Linked DNA regions of Novosphingobium sp. G106. The protein of the gene in region 1 interacts with the protein of each later gene in a pairwise test. Links are inferred from orthologs where the notes say so. Each region holds a gene or a part of one and is shown on either strand. Other genes may lie near its edges.

Evidence for each region. The genes of interacting proteins can lie anywhere in the genome.
Region 2: the proteins of gyrB (region 1) and gyrA interact in binary tests that used the Escherichia coli proteins (3 or more experiments, as listed by UniProt). The link is inferred for Novosphingobium sp. G106 from one-to-one orthologs.

What each region holds. Positions count from the first base shown.
Region 1 is NZ_JAHOOZ010000001.1:4,402,177-4,409,145, forward strand. What follows is about bases 1,126-4,272. They hold gyrB (DNA topoisomerase (ATP-hydrolyzing) subunit B), read left to right. Parts: upstream 1,126-1,511; coding sequence 1,512-4,034; downstream 4,035-4,272. Other genes in these bases: KRR38_RS37455 (hypothetical protein), read left to right, coding at 4,093-4,272. Also shown: guaA (glutamine-hydrolyzing GMP synthase), read right to left, coding at 1-910; more of KRR38_RS37455, read left to right, coding at 4,273-4,680; KRR38_RS21180 (5'-nucleotidase C-terminal domain-containing protein), read left to right, coding at 4,706-5,872; KRR38_RS21185 (class I SAM-dependent methyltransferase), read right to left, coding at 5,869-6,918; lgt (prolipoprotein diacylglyceryl transferase), read right to left, coding at 6,929-6,969. UniProt on the Escherichia coli protein: DNA gyrase negatively supercoils closed circular double-stranded DNA in an ATP-dependent manner to maintain chromosomes in an underwound state.
Region 2 is NZ_JAHOOZ010000001.1:1,161,540-1,168,640, forward strand. The notes cover bases 2,482-5,760. They hold gyrA (DNA gyrase subunit A), read right to left. Parts: upstream 5,433-5,760; coding sequence 2,682-5,432; downstream 2,482-2,681. Other genes in these bases: KRR38_RS05510 (DUF952 domain-containing protein), read right to left, coding at 2,482-2,689; KRR38_RS05520 (hypothetical protein), read left to right, coding at 5,724-5,760. In the rest of the region: KRR38_RS05495 (squalene/phytoene synthase family protein), read left to right, coding at 1-420; KRR38_RS05500 (hypothetical protein), read left to right, coding at 456-995; methylenetetrahydrofolate--tRNA-(uracil(54)-C(5))-methyltransferase (FADH(2)-oxidizing) TrmFO, read right to left, coding at 963-2,309; more of KRR38_RS05510, read right to left, coding at 2,336-2,481; more of KRR38_RS05520, read left to right, coding at 5,761-7,101. UniProt on the Escherichia coli protein: A type II topoisomerase that negatively supercoils closed circular double-stranded (ds) DNA in an ATP-dependent manner to maintain chromosomes in an underwound state.

The DNA of each region.
Region 1 (6,969 bases):
ACTTGCGCTTCTGCTCGGGGTCGGTGACGCCGGCGAGGCCGTTGAGGAAAAGCGTCGAGGCATCGACGTGGACCAGCGGGATGTTGTAGTGGCCGCGGAACAGCGAGACGACCTGTTCGGCCTCGCCCATGCGCAGGATGCCGCCGTCGACGAAGACGCAGGTCAGCTGGTCGCCGATCGCCTCGTGGATCAGCAGCGCGGCGACGGCGCTGTCGACCCCGCCCGACAACCCGCAGATCACTCGGCCCTTGCCGACCTGGGCGCGGATTTCCTCGATCTTGGTCTTGCGGAACTCGGCCATCGTCCAGTCGCCCGAAAGGCCGCAGACGTGGCGGACGAAGTTCTTGAGCAGCCGGCCGCCGTCGGGCGTGTGCACGACTTCGGGGTGGAACTGCATCGCGTAGATGCGCTTGGCGTCGTTGGCGATCACCGCGAAAGGCGCGCCGGGGCTCGCCGCGACCGAGCGGAACCCGGGGGCGAGCTGGGTGACCTTGTCGCCATGGCTCATCCATACCTGGTGTGTCTCGCCCTCGCTCCACAGGCCGTCGAACAGCGCGCAGCGGTCATTGATCTCAATGAAGGCGCGGCCGAACTCGCCGCTATCGCCGAGCAGCACTTCGCCGCCCAACTGGTGCATCAGAGCCTGCTGGCCGTAACAGATGCCGAGGATAGGGAGGCCGCTTTCGAGGATCGCCTCGGGTATGCGCGGGCCGTCGGCATCGAGCACCGAGGCCGGCGATCCCGAAAGGATCACGCCCTTGGGCTGCATCCGCTCAAAGGCAGCCTCGGCCGAGCCGAAGGGTGCGATTTCGGAATAGACCCCGGCTTCGCGAACGCGGCGCGCAATCAGCTGCGTCACCTGGCTGCCGAAATCGACGATGAGGATGGAATCCGAAGGCTGTACGCTCATGTCGAGCAGTTAGGCGCGCGCGTGCTGGCTGTCCAGAGGGCTGGACGCTGGGTCCGGCCTGCTTTCCAGACCAATCCGAGGCGGCTCGTCGGTCCGCCGAAAGCACATGCTGCGGCATACTAACCAAGGTAACCTTTTTCTAGGACTTTTGCGTTAGAGAGCAGCTGTCGGAACGGAATTTCCTCGCTTCGGCGACGTTAATAAACGGTTTGCCGACGATTGCGTTTAACGCAACATCTATTGTTGCCTTTGCCCGTGCGAAAATTACTAACCTATGTATGTTGCGCTTGCGAAACGGGGACCAATTCCCATTTCGCAAATGTGATTTTAAAGGAGGAAAACATGGAACGCATCTATCGTGCGCTCGGTCTCGCGGTTGCCCTTGGCACCAGCGGTCTGATGTTCGCTTTGACGCTGGCTTGATGTCGGCGCATTCGGGCCGGCCTTGCGCCTGACGGCTGGATTTTCCAGACGCAGCGCAAGGCCGAGCCTCAGCCACTTAGAGTGGCAGCAGTAGCCCGCGATTTCGCGGGCTTTTCTGTGGATTTCAGGCGCGAATACGGGTTCCGCAAGCCCCCCCCTTCGTGCCTATATGCTGGTCATGGCCAGCACCCCCGAAAACACTCCCAACACCAATTCCTATGGCGCGGATTCGATCAAGGTCCTCAAGGGCCTCGACGCGGTCCGCAAGCGCCCCGGCATGTATATCGGCGACACCGACGACGGCTCCGGCCTGCACCACATGGTGTTCGAGGTGTCGGATAACGCGATCGACGAGGCGCTGGCCGGGCACTGCGACCTGGTGCTGATCGAGCTCAACCCCGACGGCTCGGTCTCGGTTACCGACAACGGCCGGGGCATCCCCACCGGCATCCATGCCGAGGAAGGCGTCTCCGCGGCCGAGGTCATCATGACCCAGCTTCACGCCGGCGGTAAGTTCGACAACACCAATGATGACAACGCCTACAAGGTGTCGGGCGGCCTCCACGGCGTCGGCGTCTCGGTGGTTAACGCGCTCAGCGAATGGCTCGAGCTGACGATCTGGCGCGACGGCGAAGAGCACTGGATGAAGTTCGCGCACGGTGATGCGGTTTCGCCGCTGGTCGTCCGCGGCCCCGCGCCCGAGGGCAAGAAGGGCACGCGCGTGACTTTCCTCGCCTCGACCGACACCTTCAAGAACGTCACCGAGTTCGATTTCGAGAAGCTCGAGCATCGCTACCGGGAACTGGCTTTCCTCAACTCGGGCGTGCGCATCCTGCTGCGCGACAAGCGCCACGCCGATGTGGCCGAGCACGACCTGTTCTACGAGGGCGGCATCGCGGCTTTCGTGAAGTACCTCGACCGCAACAAGACGCCGCTGCTGCCCGAACCGATTTCGATCAGTTCGGAACGCGACGGCATCGGCATCGACGTCGCGCTCGAGTGGAACGACAGCTACTACGAGAACGTCCTCGCCTTCACCAACAACATCCCGCAGCGCGATGGCGGCACGCATATTGCCGCTTTCCGCGCGGCGCTGACCCGTACGCTCAACAACTACGCCGAGAAATCGGGTCAGCTGAAGAAGGAAAAGGTCAACCTCACCGGCGAGGACATGCGCGAAGGGCTGACCGCGATCGTTTCGGTCAAGCTGCCCGACCCCAAGTTCTCATCGCAGACCAAGGACAAGCTGGTCTCCTCCGAAGTGCGCCAGCCGCTCGAGAGCCTGATGGCCGATCGGATCAGCGATTGGCTCGAGGAAAATCCAGCCAATGCCAAGCAGGTCGTCGGTAAGATCATCGACGCTGCTGCCGCGCGCGAAGCCGCCAAGAAGGCGCGCGAGCTGACCCGGCGCAAGGGCGCGATGGACATCGCCTCGCTGCCCGGCAAGCTCGCCGATTGCCAGGAACGCGATCCGAGCAAGTGCGAACTGTTCCTGGTCGAGGGTGACTCGGCCGGCGGCTCGGCCAAGCAGGGGCGCGATCGCCACTATCAGGCGATCCTGCCGCTCAAGGGCAAGATCCTCAACGTCGAGCGCGCGCGCTTCGATCGGATCATCTCGTCGAAGGAAGTCGGCACGTTGATCCAGGCGATGGGCACGGGTATCCGCGACGAGTTCAACCTCGACAAGCTGCGCTACCACAAGATCGTCATCATGACCGACGCCGACGTCGACGGCGCACACATCCGCACCTTGCTGCTGACCTTCTTCCACCGCCAGATGCCTGACATTATCCGCGCCGGGCACCTCTTCATCGCCCAGCCGCCGCTCTACAAGGTCAACAAAGGCCGCAGCGAAGTCTACCTCAAGGACGCCGCCGCGCTCGACCGCTACCTGGTCGAAGCCGGTTTGGCTGGCCGCGTGCTCGAAACCGCCGGCGGCACCCGCGGCGGCACCGAGCTCGAAGGCCTGGTCGAACACGCGCTACGCCTGCGGAGCCTGATGGGCTTCGTCCCGCGCCGCTATGATCCGGCGATCGTCGAGGCGCTGGCCATGGCCGGCGTGCTCGATCCCGATCTCGACCGCGCCGGCCGCGAGGCCGCGCTGGCCCGCGCCGCGACCTGGCTCGACATCGGCGAGCGCGACGCCAAGTGGACCGCGCTGATGACCGAGAACGGCGACGTCACCGTTCAGCGGCTGTGGCGCGGCGTGACCGACCACCATGTGATCGAAGCGGCGTTCCTCACCAGCGCCGAAGCGCGCAAGCTGGCCCGCCTCGCCGGCGAGCAGGCAGAAGTCTATGCCTCGACCGCCAAGCTGGTGAAGATCAGCGCCGCCGCGGAAGAAGTCGTCGAAGCCGAACCGGCGATCGAGGATGAGGGCGAGGTTCAGGAGAATGCGCCTGCTGCCCGCCCCGCCAGCAACGAAGGCGCGATCACGCGACCGTCCGAACTGCTCGACGCCGTCCTTGCCATCGGCCGCAAGGGCCTGTCGATCGCGCGCTACAAGGGCCTGGGAGAGATGAATGCCGAGCAGCTCTGGGAAACCACGCTCGACCCCGACCACCGCATCCTGCTGCAGGTCAAGGTCGAGGACGCCGACGTTACCGACGAGATCTTTACCCGGCTGATGGGCGATATCGTCGAGCCGCGCCGCGACTTCATCCAGGAGAATGCACTCAACGTGGCCAACCTGGACGTGTGATTTCGGTTCGGCGGCGAAGTCTTATGGCTGTCATATTCGCACTTCAGGAATTGCGGGCATGATCCGTCGCCTCACCGCTGTCCTCGCCTCGATCTTGCTTGTCTCGGCTTGCGCCGCACCGATGGTCTCGCGGCCTGGTGGTGCGGCTGCAAGCGAACCCGTTACCGTCGGCATCATCGCGATCAACGATTTTCACGGCGCGCTCGAGCCGCCCAAGCAGTCCGTCTTCGTGCCGACGGGCAAGGGGCCCACACCGACCGATCCTTCGGGCACAGTCGGCGTGCCGGCGGGCGGGGCGGCCTGGCTGGCTTCGGCGATTGATTCCATCCGGGCCAAATATCCGAACCACGTGACCGTCTCCGCCGGCGACATGATCAGCGCTTCGCAATTCGCCTCATCGCTCTATCTCGATGAGCCGGCGATCGGTGTGATGAACCGCATCGGCGTCGACTTCAACGCCGTTGGCAACCACGAGTTCGACCGCGGTCCGGCCGAGCTGCTGCGCATGCAGAACGGCGGCTGCGAGAAGAACACCGTGCGCGAACCTTGCCAGCTCGAGCAGTTCAAGGGAGCAACGTTTCGCTACCTTGCCGCGAGCACGCTGACCGCGGACGGCAAGACGCTGTTCCCCCCCGACCGGTCTTAAGAGCTTCGGCGAAGGCGCGCGCAAGGTGACGATCGGCTTCATCGGCCTGACGCTGAAAGGGACGCCCGACCTGGTCTCGCACGATCGCATTGCCGGCCTGACTTTCGCCGACGAGGCGGACACGATCAATGCCGCGGTGCCCGCGCTCAAGGCGCAGGGCACCGACGCGGTTGTCGTGTTGATCCACCAGGGCGGCAAGACCGATGAATTCTCTAACGTCAGCGGCTGCCAGAACCTGAAGGGCGAGATCGCCGGCATTCTCGACCGGCTCGACACGCGCGTCGACGTCGTCGTTTCTGGCCATACGCATTGGCCCTATGTCTGCGACTACGCCAAGATGAACCCGGCCAAGCCCTTTCTGCTGACCAGCGCCGGGGTCTATGGCGAGCTGGTGACCGACATCACACTGTCGATCGATCCGGCGACGCATCGCGTGGTCGGCAAGCGCGCGACCAATGTCGTCGTCCAGTCGCAACCCTACACCGCCTCGCGCGGACCCGTGCCCAACAACGATGTCGTGCCGCGCTTCGAGCCTCGCGCCGACATCAGTGCCTATGTCGGTCGCTACGTCGAGGCGGCGAAAGCGTTTTCCGAGCGGCCGATCGGCAAGCTGAGCGGCCCCTCGCAGCGCCGCGAGATCGGCAATGTCGACTATGGCGGCCCGGCGGGCAACCTGATCGCCGATGCCCAGCTCGCCGCAACCAAGAGCGCCGGCGCACAGATCTCGTTTATGAACCCCTTCGGCATCCGCGCGCCAATCGTACCCAGCGCCGACGGCAGTGTGACCTTCGGCATGATCTACCAGACGCAACCGTTCAACAATGACCTCGTCACCTTCACGCTAAGCGGGGCCGAGTTGAAAGCCGTGCTGGAGCAGAGCTTCGCCGATTCCGGCCCCGAGCAGTTCCTGACGCCTTCGGCTGGCTTCAGCTATACGGTGGACCGTCAGGCCCCTGCCGGATCGCGGGTATCGGCCATGTCGCTGAACGGGACGCCGGTCGATCCGGCAACCGACTATCGCGTAACCGTCAGCACGTTCCTGGCCAACGGCGGCGACGGCTTCAGCGCTTTCGACAAGCAGCGCAATGTCGTGCTCGGTCCGACCGACATCGACGCGCTGGAGGCCTGGATCAAGGCAGTTCCGGTCCGCCAGGTGCCGACCGAATCGCGCGTGTTCGAAGCCAAGCGCTAGAAGCCGGCACCCTCCGGCCAGCCGGACGCGGTGAGGCCCATGACCTTGAACAGCGCGCCCATCTGCTCGGGATCGACGAGCCGATCGCGCGCCACGGCAACCGCTTCCGCCCGCGCGGGCACCGCGCGCGCCAGCGCCTCGGCCCGTGCATCGATCCCGAGTGCCCGCAACCAGACGCCTTGCTCTGCGATGCCGAGCCGTCGCGCGCCGTGGCTCTTGGCAACTTCCGCCAAGGTCGCGAAATCGACGAGCGCGGTTAGGTCCGCCTCGCCGGGATCGGCGAAGGGATCGACCTTCCGGTGCGCGCGCACAGCCTGCAGTGTCGAGCCGGTGCGGAATTCGGCATGGCCATAGTCGATGAACAACGCCGCTCCGCCCTGCGCGGCCAGCCTTTGCGAAACCTCGCCGACCACCGTCGCAGCGCCGGGGCAGGTCTCGATGATCGTGCCTGGCGCGGCATCGCGCAGTGTCTCGGGCAACGCCGCGTCCATGGGCCGGTCGCCGATCATTGGACGGAACCTGCCGTCCTCGCAGCCGACCATCCGCTCGCGCCAGCCGGCTTCGGCACGGACGAGCTGTCGCACCGGCAGCGCATCGAGGAATTCGTTGGCGACGAGCAGAATCGGCGCGTTCTCGGGCAGGCTCGACAGGTCGGCATGCCACTGTGCAGTGGGCACGGCCTGCGACTGGAGAGCACGCAGCGCCGGCGATCCCTCGACGAAATGGACTTGCGGCACGAGGCCTGCCTTGCCCGCCGCGCGCAGCGCATCACGCGCCAGCGTGCCGCGGCCCGGACCCAGTTCGACGTAGTGGACGGGTTCCGGCCTACCGGCGCGGCTCCAGATGTCGGCAAGCCACAGGCCGATCAGTTCCCCGAACATCTGGCTGATCTCGGGCGCGGTGACAAAGTCGCCCGTGGCGCCGAGCGGGTCGCGCGCCGCATAGTAGCGGGCGTTGGCCTCGCCCATATACTGCATGACGCTGATCGGACCGAAATTTGCGATGAGTCTGGCAAAGACTGCCGACAGCGTCTCCTGCGCGCTCATGCCGGCCCCCTCACGCTGGAGCAGCGATATCCGCCCCGAGCGGTCGCCGCG
Region 2 (7,101 bases), 3.2 Mb from region 1 along the record:
GGTGAGCCTTTGCTGGCGGCATTGCAATCGTGGCGGGGCAAGCACACGGCGCTGGTCGAACTGGTCAATGGCTGGGAAATGCTGACCGGCGCCGCGCCGCTCCCCGACGCCGACCTGTCCGAGTTCGCCGGTGGCCGGGGCGAGGCTTTCGCGGCGCTGGCCGAAGTGGTCGGCGCGCCGTGCGAACCTGCGCTGCAGCTTGGCCGGCAATGGGCGCTGGCCGATCTCGCGACCAATGTCGCCAACCCGGAGGAGCGTGAGGCGGCTGCGCGATTGCTGGCGGCGGAAGGGCGGACTGCCCGGGTCGCCAGGTCGCTTAGGCCGTTGACCGTTCTCCACGGTCTGGCCCAGAGGAAGCAGAAGGGCCATTCGGCGGTCAGTCTCATGACTGCGATGCGGCTCGGATTGTTGGGGCGATAGCGCGCTGCTAGTATAATTCGGAAGGGGGCCTTGCCATGAACCGGATGTTGCTCGGCGCTTTGGCTGCATTGCTGCTCGTTGCCGCCGGCGTCTTCTGGTGGCAGGGCCGCGCGGCGACCGAACGCGGCGCGCCGCCGCCGCCCGAGGTCGCTTTTGCTACGGGCATGCCCACCGACGAACTGCCCATAGCCGACGGCAAGGGCCTGCAAGGCGCCGCCCCACCCGAGGCCAACGAAGTCACCCGCGAGCAACGCCGCTTCGACCGGCTCGACCGAAATCGCGATGCTATAGTCACCCGCAACGAGATGCTGGCCCCACGCGCCGCCTTCTTCCGCGCGCTCGATACCGATCACAACAATCTGCTGAGCTTCGAGGAATGGGCGGTACGCACTTCGGACCGCTTCAAGGCGGCGGATGTTAATCGCGATCTCAAGCTCGACCGCGCCGAGTTCGCCACTACGAAACCCAAGCGCGCGGTGCAGCCGCAATGCCGCTGCGCGCCGGTGCGAAAGGCCGGCCGTCCCGCGCAGCCGGCCGAGGACCTAGCCGACGAGGCTGGGGAGCCAGAGGTCTAGATCTACCTTGGCGCGCGCGGTGTAGGCTTCCTTGCGCTGCTTCTTCTTCACTTCGGGCGGGGGTGGCGGGAACAGCCCGAAGTTGACGTTCATCGGCTGATAGGACTCGGCTTCGGCATCGCCGGTGATGTGGGCCAGCAGCGCGCCCATGGCCGTGGTGCGCGGCGGCGCCTGCCAGTCGTGCCCGGCGATCTCGGCAGCGGTCATCAGCCCTGTCATCAATCCGACCGCGGCGCTTTCGACATAGCCCTCGCAGCCGGTGATCTGACCGGCGAAGCGGACATGCGGCGCGGTCTTGAGCCGGAGTTGGCGGTCGAGCAGCACCGGCGAGTTGAGGAAGGTGTTGCGGTGCAGCCCGCCCAGCCGGGCGAACTCCGCATTCTCCAGTCCCGGTATCGTGCGGAACAATCGCACCTGCTCGGCGTGCTTGAGCTTGGTCTGGAAGCCGACCATGTTCCAGATCGTGCCGAGCTTGTTGTCCTGGCGTAGCTGGACCACGGCATAGGGCCAGCGCCCATTGGGGAACTGCTCGGAGGCGGTGCGCGGATCGTCGAGGCCCACCGGCTTCATCGGCCCGAAGCGCAAGGTCTCAACCCCGCGCTCGGCCATGACCTCGATCGGCATGCAAGCCTGGAAGTAGGGGGTGTTGGCTTCCCACTCCTTGAACTCGGTCTTCTCGCCGGCGATGAGGCCGGCGTGGAAGGCCAGGTACTGCTCCTTGGTCATCGGGCAGTTGATGTAGTCCTTGGTCTCGCCCTTGTCCCAGCGCGAGGCCATCCAGCAGACGTCCATGTCGATGGAATCGCGATAGACGATCGGAGCGATGGCGTCGAAGAAAGCCAGGCTGTCGGCCCCGGTGGCTGTGCCGATCGATCCGGCGAGCGCCTCGGCGGTCAGCGGCCCCGTAGCGATGATCGTCAGTCCCGCATCGGGCAGCCGATCGATCCGCTCGCGAACGATCTCGAGCGTGGGCTGCGCGGCGAGCGCGGCTTCGACTTCGGCGGAGAACACGTCGCGATCGACCGCCAACGCCGATCCGGCGGGAACCTGCGCCTTGGCCGCTGCGGCCATGACCAGCGATCCGCACTGGCGCATTTCGTGGTGCAAGAGGCCGACGGCGTTCTTCTCGTCATCGTCCGACCGGAAGGAATTGGAGCAGACGAGTTCCGCCAGCGCATCGGTCTGATGCGCGGGCGACCGCTCGCCGGTTCCGCGCATTTCCGAAAGCCGCACGCGAAGCCCCCGGCGCGCGAGCTGCCAAGCCGCTTCGCTGCCGGCGAGGCCGCCGCCGATGATATGAACGTCGTATTGCATGGGCCGAGCCCTTAGCGCCGAAGCGCTCAGCCCGCGACCGGAAGTTTCACCTTACCGTCATGATCGCGTTCGACCGGACCGTAGGCGAGCACTGCCGAGAGCGGCAGCGGCGCATAGATATGCGGAAACAGCGCTCCGCCGCGCGACGGCTCCCATTTGACCGCATCGCCCAGCACAGGCAGGTCGACAGCCGCGACGTGGAGGTGATCCTGACCGGCGAAATGCTTGGTGACAGTCTCATCGAGCTGCTCGGCTGTCGAGAGATGGATGTAGCCGTCCGCTAAATCCACGGGGGCTCCCGCGAAGGTGCCGTCGGCTTCCAGCGCTTCCATCTGCTCTGCCGTCAGCACCTTGTAGGCGACCGCCGGGCGGTCATTCATTGGTGGCGCCATCGCCTTCGTCTCCGCCAACTTCGGGCGCTTGGGCGGCATCTTCTTCGACGCCTTCCTCTTCACCCGTATCGGCAAGACGCACGGCGCTGACCACATGTTCCTCGTCGGCGACGTTGAACAGCCGCACGCCGGCCGAGCCGCGGCCAATGACGCGCAAGGAGTCCAGGCCGAGGCGGATCAGCTTGGCCTGGTCGGTCACCAGCATGAGCTGGTCCGCCTGGCTTGCCGGGAAGCTCGCCACCACCGGACCGTTACGGCCGATATTGTCGATATTGGTGATGCCCTGGCCGCCGCGGCCGGTGCGGCGGTACTCGTAGGCCGAGGACATCTTGCCATAGCCGTTGGCGCAGACGGTGAGGATGAACTGCTCGCGGGCGGCGAGTTCGGTCATGCGCTCGGCAGGGATCGAGGGTTCGCCTTCCTTTTCGCCCTTCCATGGAGCGAAGCGGACGTATTCCTCACGCTCTTCGGAGCTGGTGCCGACGCGGTGCAGGATCGACAGCGAGATGACCTCGTCGTCACCCTTGAGCGCCATGCCGCGAACGCCGGTAGAGGTGCGGCTCTGGAACTCGCGGACGTCGTCGCCGGCGAAGCGGATCGCCTTGCCCTGCCGGGTGGCGAGCAGCACGTCGTCGTCGGGCTCGAGCAGCGCGACGCCAATCAGCCGGTCGTCCGAGCCTTCCTCGAAGCGCATCGCGAACTTGCCGTTCGAGGGAATGTTGGCGAACGAGTCCATGCTGTTGCGTCGCACGCTGCCCTTGGCAGTGGCGAAGACGACGTGGAGCTTGCCCCATTCCGCCTCGTCCTCGGGCAGCGGCAGCACCGTGGCGATGGTCTCGTCCTTGTCGAGCGCCGGCAGCAGGTTGACGATCGGCCGTCCGCGCGTCGCCGGCCCGCCTTCGGGCAGACGCCAGACCTTGAGGCGATAGACCTTGCCCGCGGTCGAGAAGAACAGCACCGGCGTGTGGGTCGAGGTGACGAACATCGTCGCGACGACGTCCTCGTCCTTGGTCGCCATGCCGGCGCGGCCCTTGCCGCCGCGGTTCTGCGCGCGGAAGGTCGAGAGCGCCGTGCGCTTGATATAGCCGTCCATGGTCACGGTGACGACCATGTCCTCGCGCTCGATCAGGTCCTCGTCGTCGATCCCGTCCATGGCGGGCATGATCTGCGAGACGCGCGGCGTGGCGTAAGCCTCGCGCACCGCGACGAGTTCCTCGCGCATCACGTCATAGAGGCGGACGCGGTCGGCAAGGATGGCAAGATAGCCGCGGATCGAGACGGACAGTTCCTCGAGCTCGCCGCCGATCTCGTCGCGGCCGAGCGCGGTGAGGCGGTGGAGCCGCAGGTCGAGGATCGCCTTCACCTGGATCTCGGAAAGCTGGTAGGTCGAGCCTGAGAGGTCTTCCTCGCCCTCTTCGATCGCTTCCACCAGGCGAATATAGGGGGCGATCTCGCCGATCGGCCATTCGCGCGCCATCAGCGCGGCACGGGCGGCGGCGGGGTTGGATGCGCCGCGGATGATCGCGACCACTTGATCCAGGTTCGTCACCGCAACGACGAGGCCGAGCAAGATGTGCGCACGGTCGCGCGCCTTGTTGAGCTCGAACTTGGTGCGGCGGGTGATCACCTCCTCGCGGAAGGCGATGAACGACAGGATGATGTCGCGCAGCGCCAGCGTCTCGGGGCGGCCGCCGCGGATCGCCAGCATGTTCGCCGGGAACGAGCTCTGCGCCGGCGTGTGCCGCCAGAGCTGGTTGAGCACGACTTCGGCCGTGGCGTCGCGCTTCAGTTCGATGACCACGCGCACGCCGAGGCGGCTCGATTCGTCGCGGATGTCGGAAACACCCTCGATCCGCTTGTCCTTGGCGGCTTCGGCGATCTTTTCGACGAGGCCCGACTTGCCGACCTGATAGGGCATCGAGGTCAGCACGATCGAGCGGCGGTCGCCCCGGCCTTCCTCGATCTCGTGGCGGCAGCGCTGGAGGATCGAGCCGCGCCCGGTGGTGTAGGCCGAACGCGCGCCGTGGGTGCCGAGGATGATCGGCGCGGTCGGGAAGTCCGGCCCCGGGATGATCTCGAACAGTTCCTCGGTGGTGATTGCCGGGTTCTCGATCATCGCGAGGCAGCCGTCGATCACTTCGCCCAGGTTGTGCGGCGGAATGTTGGTCGCCATGCCGACGGCAATACCGCCGGCGCCGTTGACCAGCAGATTGGGGAACCGCGCAGGGAGGACCGTCGGTTCCTTGCGCGAGCCGTCGTAGTTGTCGGCGAAATCGACCGTATCCTTGTCGAGATCGTCGAGCAGGAAGTTCGCGACGCGGGCGAGGCGCGCTTCCGTATAACGCATCGAAGCCGGCGGATCGGGATCCATCGAGCCGAAGTTGCCCTGGCCGTCAATCAGCGGCACGCGCATCGACCAGTCCTGGGTCATGCGGGCGAGGGCGTCGTAGATCGCGCTGTCGCCGTGCGGGTGATAGTTGCCCATCACGTCGCCGACGATCTTGGCCGACTTGCGGTAGGGGCGGCCGGCGACCATGCCGCCTTCCTGGGCGGCGAACAGGATGCGGCGATGAACCGGCTTCAGGCCGTCGCGCACGTCGGGCAGCGCACGACTGACGATCACGCTCATCGCGTAATCGAGATAGCTCGTCTTCATTTCGTCGACGATGTCGACGCGCTGGAACTCGCCCAGCGGGTGAGGCGGATCTAGATTTTCGGAATCGTCGCTCAAGGCCGGATTATCTTATTCTGTTGCCGGGAAAGGTTACAAAGTGGCCCTAGGCCAAGGGTGCGGGGAAAGCCAGCGGGAGCGAGGCGGCGGGTCGGATGCGGCGGCGGTTTTCCACATTTGCCGCACCGAATCTGAACCGATGCGACTAATGGCATTAAATCGCCGTTCAGCGGTGCTTCCCTAGCGGCAGATTGGTTGCAAAGCGTCCGTTTCGACGCCAGTAGCAAAAGTGGAAGTTTCATTTTGGGGCGGGCGCCAGGGCCGCGACCCCGGATTTAGGAGAGACGACGCATGACGCCCACCAGCAGCCTGAAACGCGGCAACACCTTCTCGCGCTCCGCCCTCGGGCTTGCCCTGTCGCTGGGCGTCGCTACCGGCGCCTTCGTCGCGCAGCCGGCTTTCGCCGCCAAGAAGAACGAACAGCCTGCCGGGCCGAAGATCGAATTCTCCCCGGCCTTCACGAAGGTTGCGGCAGAGCTCGACAAGACCATCACCGGCGCGCGCACGAATGCTGCGGTGCAGACTGCCAGCCAGCAGGTGCGGGCGGCGACGGATCCCGCGGCCAAAGCAGCGGCCGTGGCGCAGGTCGATGCCGCACTTGGCGGCGGCTTCAAGGCAAAGCTCGATGCGGCGACTGCGGTGGCAAGCACGCCCGGCGACAAGCTCAAGCTGGGTGAGATGACTCAGACCTATGCGGGGCTGATCAACGATCAGGCGCTGCAGTACAAGGGCCTGGTAATGATGCTCGAGAGCGGCGTGCTCGCGCCCGACATGCAGGGCAAGGTCGCCTGGTTCGCGGGCGTCTCGGCCTATCAGGCGCATGACTATGTCAGCGCAGCAAAGTACGTGCAGCAGGCCAAGGACGGTGGCTACACCGATCCGCAGCTCGACGCGGTGCTGAACGATTCCTATCGCCGCAGCAACAACCCCGCTGCCGCGCTGGCCAATGCGCAGAGGGACATTGCGGCGGCCAAGGCGGCAGGCACCAAGCCGAGCGAGACTTCGATCCGCACCGCCCTGCAGGCGAGCTATGATGGCAAGCAAACGGCACAGGCGATCGATCTGGCCGTCCTGCTCGTGCAGAACTATCCTTCGCAGAAGGCCTGGAACGCATCGATCAACGTCGTGCGTGCCTTGTCGGGCTACCAGTCGCAGGAAGCGCTCGACCTAATGCGGCTGATGGGCCGGACCAACTCCTACGACAACGAGCGCGACTACATCGAATATATTCAGGCGGTCGATCCGCGCCGTCTGCCCGGCGAAGCCCAGAAGGTGCTCGACTCCGGCCTTGCGGCGGGCAAGCTGCGCGCCGCCGATCCGTTCGTCACCGAAGCCAAGGGCATCGTCGCCGGCCGCCTTACGGCCGACCGCGCCTCGCTGCCGGGTCTCGAGCGCGATGCGCGTGCGGCCAATGCTTCGGCTGCGACGGTTGCGGGTGCGGGCGATGCCTTCCTCAGCTATGGCGATGCCGCCAAGGCCGAGGCGCTCTATACGCTTGCGCTGTCCAAGCCGGGTGCCGACAACGAGCGCATGCTGACGCGTATCGGCATTGCCCAGGCCGACCAGGGCAAGGCTGCCGAGGCCGAGGCAAACTTCGCCAAGGTGCAGGGGCCGCGCAAGGCGATCGCCCAGCTGTGGTCGGCCTATGCCGCGCAGAAGGGTGGCGGCG